DNA from 2 places in the Undibacterium sp. JH2W genome. Region 1 is predicted to be linked to the other one. Evidence: predicted binding sites of a transcription regulator. Region 1 holds the regulator's gene; the other holds the start of a gene.
The links. The regulator sigma-54, encoded in region 1, starts transcription at its own class of promoters, with help from an activator protein. The targets are predictions, from matches to a motif close to TGGCANGNAANCTGCTTT.
Positions count from the first base shown of each region.

Region 2: hmpA (NO-inducible flavohemoprotein) is a predicted target of sigma-54. The motif match lies at 2,050-2,067, and genes of this name have one in related genera.

Region 1 covers NZ_JBMPOT010000026.1:52,330-57,465, forward strand. The annotation lists gene ACO0LC_RS26685 (KdsC family phosphatase) at 1-28, shown strand, start outside; gene lptC (LPS export ABC transporter periplasmic protein LptC) at 25-669, shown strand; gene lptA (lipopolysaccharide transport periplasmic protein LptA) at 690-1,253, shown strand; gene lptB (LPS export ABC transporter ATP-binding protein) at 1,255-2,010, shown strand; gene ACO0LC_RS26705 (RNA polymerase factor sigma-54) at 2,022-3,512, shown strand; gene hpf (ribosome hibernation-promoting factor, HPF/YfiA family) at 3,620-3,967, shown strand; gene ACO0LC_RS26715 (enoyl-CoA hydratase/isomerase family protein) at 4,613-5,136, shown strand, end outside.
Region 2 covers NZ_JBMPOT010000003.1:21,824-26,959, forward strand. The annotation lists gene ACO0LC_RS04625 (RrF2 family transcriptional regulator) at 236-703, opposite strand; gene hmpA (NO-inducible flavohemoprotein) at 811-2,028, opposite strand; gene ACO0LC_RS04635 (HNH endonuclease) at 2,259-2,819, opposite strand; gene ACO0LC_RS04640 (hypothetical protein) at 2,977-3,279, opposite strand; gene ACO0LC_RS04645 (helix-turn-helix transcriptional regulator) at 4,011-4,967, opposite strand; gene ACO0LC_RS04650 (DUF1579 domain-containing protein) at 5,067-5,136, shown strand, end outside.

The DNA.
Region 1 (5,136 bases):
ACAGGCTCTACAAGCATATCTGACATGAAATCCCATTTGACCATAGACCGCTTCCGCATCTGGCTGGCCGTGATACTGCTGGGCATACTGACCCTGGGCACCATCTGGGTCATGGAAGTCATACGTCGTAATGGCGACGATGAACAAAACCGCAGCTCAGCCAGATCAGCACCGGATTACTATGTAGAGAAATTCAATTTCATCCGTTTGTCGAATAATGGCAAGGCCAATTACCATATTACTGGTGACAGCCTGGTACACCTGCCACGTAACGACAATATAGAAATCAAACATCCGCAGATCAACAGCTTTGATCAGGACCGTCCCCCCTTGCACCTGCGTGCCGACCTGGCCGTGGTATCGCAAAAATCCAATGTCATCACACCCAAGCGTGAGCATGATGAAGTGCATTTATATGACAATGTCAGCATGGAAAGGCCCGAAGGCCTGAGTTCACAATTCGTCCATGTGGAATCGGAGTATCTATTGCTGTTGCCAGATGATGATATCGTCAAGACCGATAAACCCATCACCATCACCACCGGTAAATCGACATCGACCGCAACCGGCATGCTGGCCAATAACTCTACCCAACACCTGGCCCTGTTAAGCAAAGTCCGCATCGCGCTCAAGAAGCGTGAAGCGGTGAATGCAGTTAAAACCAAATAATTGAGAAAGCGATCATTTATATGACACTTACTAAATTCGGCATTACCCATTTATTCAGCCTCGCCTGCCTGGGCCTGGTCAGTGCAACTGCATATGCAGAAAAAGCCGACAGCAACAAGGAAACCGTCATCGAAGCTGGTTATGGCGAGAGCGATGGCAAGACCAGTGTGCGCAGATTATCCAAGGGTGTCGCCCTGGTGCGTGGCACCCTGAATGTCAAGGCAGAAAATGCCGTCGTCACTGAGGCGCCAAATGGCGATCAATTTGTAGTACTGACTGGTGGCAGCAACCGCAAGGTTACATTTCGCCAAAAGCGCGATGGCGGGCCTGATCTGTGGGTAGATGGCGAAGCTGAACGTGCGGAATACAATCAAAGCACGGAAATCGTCAAATTCTTTTCCAAGGCCAAGGTACGCTATCTGGAAGGCAGTAAAGTCACCCAGGAACAGGCTGGCGAATACCTGTCTTATGACAGCAAGAACGAAGTGTTTGTAGGCACCAACTCCACCAGTGGTCAGTTTGTAGAAGGCTCGGGCAGCCTGAAAATCATCTTGCAACCAAAACCAGAAAAACAGGCTAATTAAGATGACAGCACAGTCAGGCAGCACCTTGCTGGTCAAGGGTTTGCAAAAACGTTATGGTGCACGCCAGGTCGTGCGTGATGTTTCCCTGCTATTGAAAAGTGGTGAAGTGGTGGGTTTGCTGGGGCCGAATGGCGCAGGCAAAACCACGTCTTTCTACATGATCGTCGGCCTGGTGCCTTCCGACGCTGGCGATATCATTATCGATGATGTCAATATCTCGCAATTGCCTATCCATGAGCGCGCCGTGCTCGGCCTGTCTTACCTGCCGCAGGAAGCTTCGGTGTTCCGCAAGCTGACAGTAGAAGACAATATCCGCGCAGTACTGGAATTGCAAAAAGACAGCGATGGTAAATTCCTCGGCAGCAAGAAAATCGAGCAAAGGCTGAATGCCTTACTGGCAGATTTGCAAATAGAAAAAATACGTGAGAGCCAGGCTTTGTCACTCTCAGGTGGTGAACGCCGCCGCGTCGAGATTGCCCGTGCACTGGCAACCAATCCACGCTTTGTCTTGCTGGATGAACCCTTTGCCGGTGTTGATCCTATCGCGGTCATCGAAATCCAGCGCATCGTCCGCTTCCTCAAGGAGCGTGGCATAGGCGTACTGATCACCGATCATAACGTCCGCGAAACCCTGGGTATCTGCGATCACGCTTACATCATCAATCAAGGCGCGGTACTTGCCAGTGGCAAGCCTGACGACATCATACAAAATGAATCTGTACGTCGCGTTTATCTCGGAGAACACTTCCGGATGTGACGGGAATCATCATGAAACAAAGCCTGCAACTACGTACTTCACAACATCTGGCCTTAACGCCGCAATTGCAGCAATCAATACGATTATTGCAGTTATCGACTTTGGAATTGCATCAGGAGCTGGAGACGCTGCTGACCGATAATCCCATGCTGGAACGCGTCGATGATCCACTCGACCATGCCGTGCGCCTGCTGGCCGATGGCGCCATCAATACAACGAGTACCTCGGCTGATGCAGGCATGGAAGTGCCTGCACAAAGAGAAGAAAGCGATAAATCCACCGAGCCAGCCGCCGCCGATGCCGAAACTGTCATCAGCAATGACAGCACCACTTCCAGCGAAGAAGACTGGGGCTTTGATGATGTACAGCATGGCAGCAAGTCTGGTGATGATGAAGATGGCCGCCCGCAACTGGGTGCCGCCCACATCACCCTGCGTGAACATCTGCTTGAGCAAATGCGCCTGAACCTGCGTGAGCCGCGTGACCGTGCCTTAGTCGAGCTGATGATAGATGCGCTCGACAATAACGGTTACCTGACCGAAACCCTGGATGAAATACATGCCAGTTTGCCATTGGAACTCTGTGTAGAGGCAGAAGAACTAGCCTTTGCCCTGAATATGCTGCAAAGCTTTGACCCGGCAGGTGTTGGTGCGCGCAGCCCTTCAGAATGCCTGGCCCTGCAAATCAGGCGCATGCCCAAAGTGGCTTTTGTCACGCGCAGGCTGGCGTTGCAAATTGTTGAAACACAACTGGCTTTATTTGCACAGAGAGATTTCACCAAACTCAAGAAAATCCTCGATTGCGATGATGAAGATTTGCGCGATGCACAAACCATCATACGCCTGTGCCAGCCACGGCCTGGCATTGCCTTTGCCGCCGATGAATCAGATTATGTCGTGCCAGATGTGATCGTCAGAAAATCTGGCAATGGCTGGCAAGTCATGCTGAATCAGGATGTCATGCCCAGGCTGCGAGTGAGCAGCGTGTATGCCAACATCATGAAGCAAAACCGCGGTGAAGCTGGCCTTGGTGCGCAATTGCAGGAAGCTCGCTGGCTCATCAAAAATATGCGGCAGCGCTTTGATACTATTTTGCGCGTTGCACAAGCGATAGTTGAAAGGCAACGCAATTTTTTCACCCATGGTGCTGTTGCCATGCGCCCCCTTGTTTTGCGCGAAATTGCTGATACACTAGGATTACACGAGAGCACTATCTCACGTGTGACAACCCAAAAATACATGTTGACCCCACATGGCATGTTTGAGTTGAAGTACTTTTTCGGCAGCCATGTCGCGACGGAAACAGGGGGTGAAGCATCTTCCACCGCGATACGTGCACTCATCAAGCAGTTGATAGGAGCAGAAGACCAGAAAAGCCCACTCTCTGATAGCAAAATTGCAGACATGCTGGGTGAACAGGGCATGGTAATTGCCCGACGGACAGTTGCCAAATACCGTGAAGCCCTGAAAATCCCCCCAGTCAGTTTGCGTAAATCTTTGTAAGTAGTCCTTGTAATCACGGTTTGAATTGCTATATATGATTTAGCTCAAGGCAAATAAATGCCAAGAGTGTATCGTTACAGCAAGCAACATCACTATAGGAGCACAGTATGAATCTCACCATCAGTGGACACCACGTCGAAGTAACTCCTGCAATTCGTGAATATGTACATACCAAACTAGAACGTATCAGGCGACATTTCGACCAGGTCATTGATATCGCCGTCATCCTGACGGTGGACAAGCTCCGGGAAAAGGAAAAACGACACAAAGCCGACATTAATTTGCATATCAGCGGTAAAGATATTCACGTTGAAAGCCTGGCACATGATCTATATGCAGCAATTGATGCCCTGGTAGATAAACTGGATCGTCAGGTCATCAAGCACAAAGATAAAATGCAAGACCATCAGCACGACGCCATCAAGCACATACCTGACCCGGCATCGGCTTCATAAGACCCCAGTCCTTGCCCTAACAGGGTTGTGGACATCCAAAACAAGGACGCTAAAGGCGTCCTTTTTGTTGGGTGAGTGGTTTCTTGTAGGTCTCGTTTCTGACATTTCAAATAAATTATTTACTTTTATTGCTGTTTGTCACATACGTCGCTCAACAAGCTGCGAGTTAGTTGATTCACGGCATTTGTATTAACGTCATTCCAGCGTGGGTTTGGCTGGAATCCACCGGGCTGGCGCTCCAGCGGCGTTTGTTGTATGCCATGTCGCTCGTTACAGGCGTACTTTGACTAAAACTTTTGCCCTTCGTGGATACAAGCCGGGTCTCGGCCCGGCAGCCGAAATACTTTCTTAGCGTCGCCAAAGTAAGTATTCAAAGAAAGGCGACCCAGGCGTAGCCGCCCCTGCGGGGTTCCCGTTTATTCGGTACAAAAAATGGGAACTGCGAACGTCAAAAACAACTACAACCCCAAAGTCAAACTCAACGGCAACGGCAACGGCAACGGCAACGGCAACGGCAACGGCAACGGCAACGGCAACGAGCGTGTCGCCCTTACTCTATTTCCTCATAAACATATACACCCCGTGACGCCCAAGCCTGACAAAGTTAAAATAGCAGCTTCATCCCTTACCTGCATAGTCAACATCATGAGCGAATTTGTCCTCACCTCCGTCAAAAACAATATAGGCTACATCACCCTCGACAGACCCAAAGCCTTGAACTCGCTGTCTCTCGATATGGTAAGAGCACTGACGACAACCTTGCTGACCTGGCAGGATGATCAAAGCGTGCGTGCAGTGTTCATTCACAGCAGCAGTGAGAAAGCATTTTGTGCTGGTGGTGATATTCGTTTTTTCTACGATGTGGGCACTGCCACCCCAAAAGGTGACTCGGCCTTGCTGGAAGATTTTTTCACGGAAGAATATGCCTTAAATCATTTAATCCATTTCTACCCAAAACCCTATATCGCCCTGATGAATGGCGTGGTCATGGGCGGTGGCATGGGTATCGCCCAGGCAGGGTCAGATTGCCGTTTGCGCATCGTCACTGAGCGTACCAAGATGGCCATGCCGGAAGTGAATATCGGCCTTTTCCCTGATGTAGGCGGCGGCTATTTCCTGTCGCGCACTGAGGGTGAAATTGGTACTTACCTGGGACTGACTGGCGAGAT
Region 2 (5,136 bases), on a different contig from region 1:
TTGCCTGACAGATTTATCTTAGCTAGCAAGCCGAACACATTAACTGACGCAAAAGCTAGATTACCGGACAAGTCCGTTTAGATAACTCTTCTTATAAGCATATTAGCATTTTTTGAAAACGATGATAAAAAATAAGCAATGCAATAATGCCTATAGACACATGACTTTGTAAAAGAACATGAAATATTCTGGCAGACTTGTTGGAGCTTGCTAGTTACCATGCGAACATGGTGAATCAAGACGGATGTTTGAGCGCAGACTGGTCTACAAAACCTGTGCGATGCAACATGACAATAGCTTCATACGTACTTCCGCCGATCGCATCTTGCAGCGTGTATTTATCCAGTGTTGCATAAAATGCATATAGAGCCTCATCAAGCACGGTCTTGAGCTGGCAATTGCCGCGCAATGCACAAGGTGGCGAAGCACAATCAATGAGTGCAGTTACGCCCTCGAGTTCGCGAATGATGCTACCCAAGCGATATTTTTTTGCATCCTGGGCCAACGCCATACCGCCCCCCTTCCCTCTGGTTGTGATAATCCAGTTCCTTTGAGCCAGGAAGTGCACGACCTTGACCAAATGATTACGAGAGACGGAAAATTTGTCAGCAATCTCACTGATAGTGACGGGATCTTGCCTATCTTTGTGACTCAAATACATGAGCACGCGCATGCCAAGGTCGGTAAAGTGGGTCAATTGCATAAATTTTTTCTGATATGTCCTTATCGCTTGCGCATAGTAATACAGAACCACTGAAAAACAAGGCCATAAACTTTTTTGTTCCATGAAAGCCTATGGCCTGAAATTAATTAATGAGCAAATCCACCACTACCAAAAGCCTCTTTATGTATGCGCTCAGATGCGACCCCCAGATCCTGCAAACTATCAATTTGCGCTTGCATGAATGCGCGCGGGCCACAAACATAATAATCAGCATCAGCCAGTATGAAGTCTGAAGGCAAATCTTGCAGATTCAATCGCCCCTGTTGATCGTAATCGATGGTGACTTGATCTTTTGCGCGAGGTACTTCGTAGTAAATCAGTGATTTGACTTGTGCAAATTGCTGACTCCACTCGCGCACTTGCTGTTTGAAAGCATGCACCCCACCATGACGGCATGCATGCAAAAAACGGATCTGACGAGAAGTATTTTGCTTAAGTAAATGTTCCAGCATAGCCAGTTTGGGCGTCACACCGACACCAGCACTGATTAACACAACTGGTGTATCGCGTTCTTCATGCAATACATAATCACCCATGGGGGGCGCGACATCCACCATGGCACCTTGGTTCACATCCCTATGCAATACATTGGAAACCAGTCCAGCAGGTTTTCCTGGCATCTCTGCTTCACGTTTGACTGAGATACGTAAATACTCTTGACCTGGCGAACATGAGAGGCTGTATTGTCGAGGTTGCATGATACCCAGTTCTGGCACAAATACTTTGACAGAGATGTACTGTCCCGGCTGATAGTCAGGTACTGCGCCACCATCGGCTGGTTTGAGATAAAAAGAGCTGATCTCCTCGCTTTCCGCTATTTTCTCAGCCACTACAAAACTGCGCCAACCTGTCCAACCACCAGGCAGCATCGCTGCTTTTGCATAGATGGCTGTCTCTTGCGCAATTAATACGTCGGCCAACTGTCCATAAGCAGCCGCCCAAGCCTGCAATAATTCATTACTGGCAGCATCTCCCAATACCTCTTTGATCGAAGCCAGTAAATGCGTGCCGACTATAGGGTAGTGCTCTGGCCTGATACCAAGACTCACATGCTTATTTGCCACCAGCGTCAGTACAGGCAACAAGACCATGGGATTGTCTATGTGTTCTGCATAAGCCAACACGGCCATTGCCAGGGCTTGTTGCTGGCTACCGGATTGCTGGTTGCCTTGATTGAAAATGGGTTTTAGTTCGGGGTTGTGAGCAAACATGCGTGCATAAAAATGACGGGTCAACGTGACACCATGCTCTTTTAATACCGGAACTGTCGCTTTTACTAAATTTCTAGTCGTAATGTCTAACATAATAGTTTTAGATATATATTAAATACATGTTTTAAGCCACATCAAAAACACGAAGGCTAAAAACAGGCTGAGAACTTCATAGGGATTGCATGCACACATCATAAACCCTTAAACATATATTGTAAATACATGTTTGGCTTCCATTCGATTGGACAAGGCTCTAAAGGTCGCACTTCTTTTGGGAATGAACATGAACCTCTGCTATTGAATGAGATTCATGTCATCTTTACTTACAACAAGCGACTATGCCTGGGCAATTTTGCAGACAAGTACTCAAGTTGATCCGCTATCACATTCCTGCCACTCAGTATGAAATGCTCGAAACGGCAAGGAGCATAAGGGACATAAATCAAAGGCTTGAAATCGTGTACCAACTTATTACCTTTTGCGTGATTGCAGTCCTTGCAGGCAGTCACACAGTTCTCCCAGATATCTTTCCCGCCACGTGAGGTCGCCAGAATATGATCACGGGATAAATCCAGATAAGGAAAAACTTCTCCGCAGTAGGCACAGATATGCCTGTCTCGTGCATACAGCAGTCTGTTTCCATCCCCTAATGGAATCTGGTGACGGCTGTTTTTTGACATGCGCTCACTATTCCTGATGGAGATAATGGGCTTGATGGCGATTTTTGATTGCTCGCCATCCTTGTTATAACCGCCACGCAGCGTGAAGACTTGATCGCCTATGTCCCACGCCACTTTGTTTGCAGCGTAATGGGTCGCAGCATCATTCTGACTTATCCAGTCATAGGGTACTCCAGCTATATCCAAAACCAATATTTGTTGCATACATCACCTGTTTCTATTGGGATGTTTTTCAATTTGGGAAGACGGCTGACAAAAACTCAATACACATCACTAGTCATGACTTCATTGTAGGCAGGAAAAGTCGATGCTGTAAGGCATGATGATCAAAATTCATTTTCTAAACATTTTTCAGCAAGATCTAACGGCGTTTTTTCCAGGAATATTCTGGCCCCGGATCGGCAACGCCTGCGCGGCCTACTAAATTCGGATTTTCACATGACATGGTGATATGGCGAATAACCATACCTTGACGCTGCTCTGCACGCAAGGATTCAGAGAACTGCAAGGCAGCAGCCATATTTTCACAATCAAACTCTTTTGAGCAGCTTCGCTCTTGTCCATCTACCAGGATGGACCAATAAATCATAAACATATCTTCTATTTTTCTTATTTTTATGGAATTACAAAACGCATGCAGAAGCCATATCTGGATATTCTCCATATTTCAGCATGTTAAAAGAGGCTTTCATTCAAACCACTTTTAAGATGCTGCGGACAAATGCGTAGCCCGCTACTGGCACCCTCCTCCAGGCCCACCATCATGATGGCTTGAAAGGATCGTCAATACGTCGTCCCAAATTGTTAAAGAATCCCGTGTTATCCGGCGCTTTCCGGCACGACCGCCCCAAGGCGGGTTCTACTACTGGGTTTTCAGAGCAGTTAATCTGAAAACCAAAAAGGCAAAAAGCCCGGCTCTTTATAGGCATCCGGGCTTTTTAGCTCTCAATTCAGAAGGCAGAAACATGTCTGCGGCCACTGAATTCAAGGATTGCTCCCCCGAATATCCATCATGATAGTCCTGTGAAATGCCAGCTCCCAGCCGCTGCCCTGTGCATAAAAACCAGTGACTGGTTCAGACCTTCCCGACGGCACAGCACTTGGTATTGCACTACCATTAGTTTCTTTTGTTTCCAGCCAATTGCTCAATAGCAGTTTCGCCCGCGCCGCGAGGCCTAAGCTTGGCTTAACTGACGATTGATGTATGGCTTGAATAATCATATTTTTGTTGATATTGAAACTTTTTAGTATTTACAAATTCATATTGACATAATTTTTTCCAATAAACAAGTCTTTAAAAGATTAATTTCTTCATTTAAAGAAGAAATTAAATAGGGTATAGTTTTTATGACTTATTTTTCATGATCGAAATACCCCCTAACCCGGGGCATTGAGTTAATTTAGTCTATCTAACAAACCTTGAGCCAACTCCCTTAACTCCAATTGCAATTGTGCAGGCTTGCGAATGACGAAATCAAAAGGCAGAGACGCCAGTTGTCGCGCAAACCAAGCTAGATCATCGGATTGGTTATAGAGTACTACCCCCTCCGGGGTTTGCTCCAGAACGGCAATGGCATCTGACAAATAGCGACGTGCCGTCTGCATCTCCGTGTTCAACATGACTTCGACACTATAAGTACGCGGGATGCTTGCTACAGCACTGCGCAGGTGGTCGAGAATATTGAAGTCACCCGGCAAATCAAAATACTGCGCCAGCACTTCAAGCTTGAGAATACGATCAAGCCGAAAACTGCGCATGTCACGCCGTAAATGACAGTAGCCCACGACATACCAGAAAGTGGCATGATATGCAACGCCATAGCCATTCACCATGCGCTCGCTCTTGCTGCCGTCTCCTCCTTGGTAATACAGACGCACGCGGCGCTTTTGCGCGATGGCATCACTGAGCCTGGCCAGTATTTCCTTGTTAGCCGGTACCATGGCAGGTCTCAGATTCAGCTCTATTGAGGCATTAGTGGCGACCAGTCTTTGTCTGAGCTGCTCAGGCAAAATCCTTTGCAATTTTGCTTGCGCACTTTCTATTGCAACTGGCACATCAAGTAACTTCATTTTGCGCGCGACAGACAACGCAAGAGATATGGCGAAGCCCTCCTCCTCATTAAACATCATGGGCGGCAATTTAAAACCCGGCATGATGGCATAGCCACCGTAACGTCCGCGCATCGTCATGATGGGTATGCCCATTTCCTCAAGGGTAAGGATGTATCGACGCAGGCTGCGGCGATCAATTTCCAGCATCTGTGCCAACTCAGCCCCACTAAGCTGCCGATGATTTTGCAATAACTCCAGTAGAGTCAGCACACGGATGGTTGGATGATAGGCTTTAGACATCGCGCAAGTTTATTTATTTAATAGGACAAATTATGCCCTATATATTCTTTATGCTGACATCTATCGCTTCACCTGAAGCAGATCTCAAAAGGAGAAAATATGAGCACAATAACAAGCACCAGTAGCATCAAAGACTTTGATTTTTTTATTGGAAATTGGGCAGTGAAGC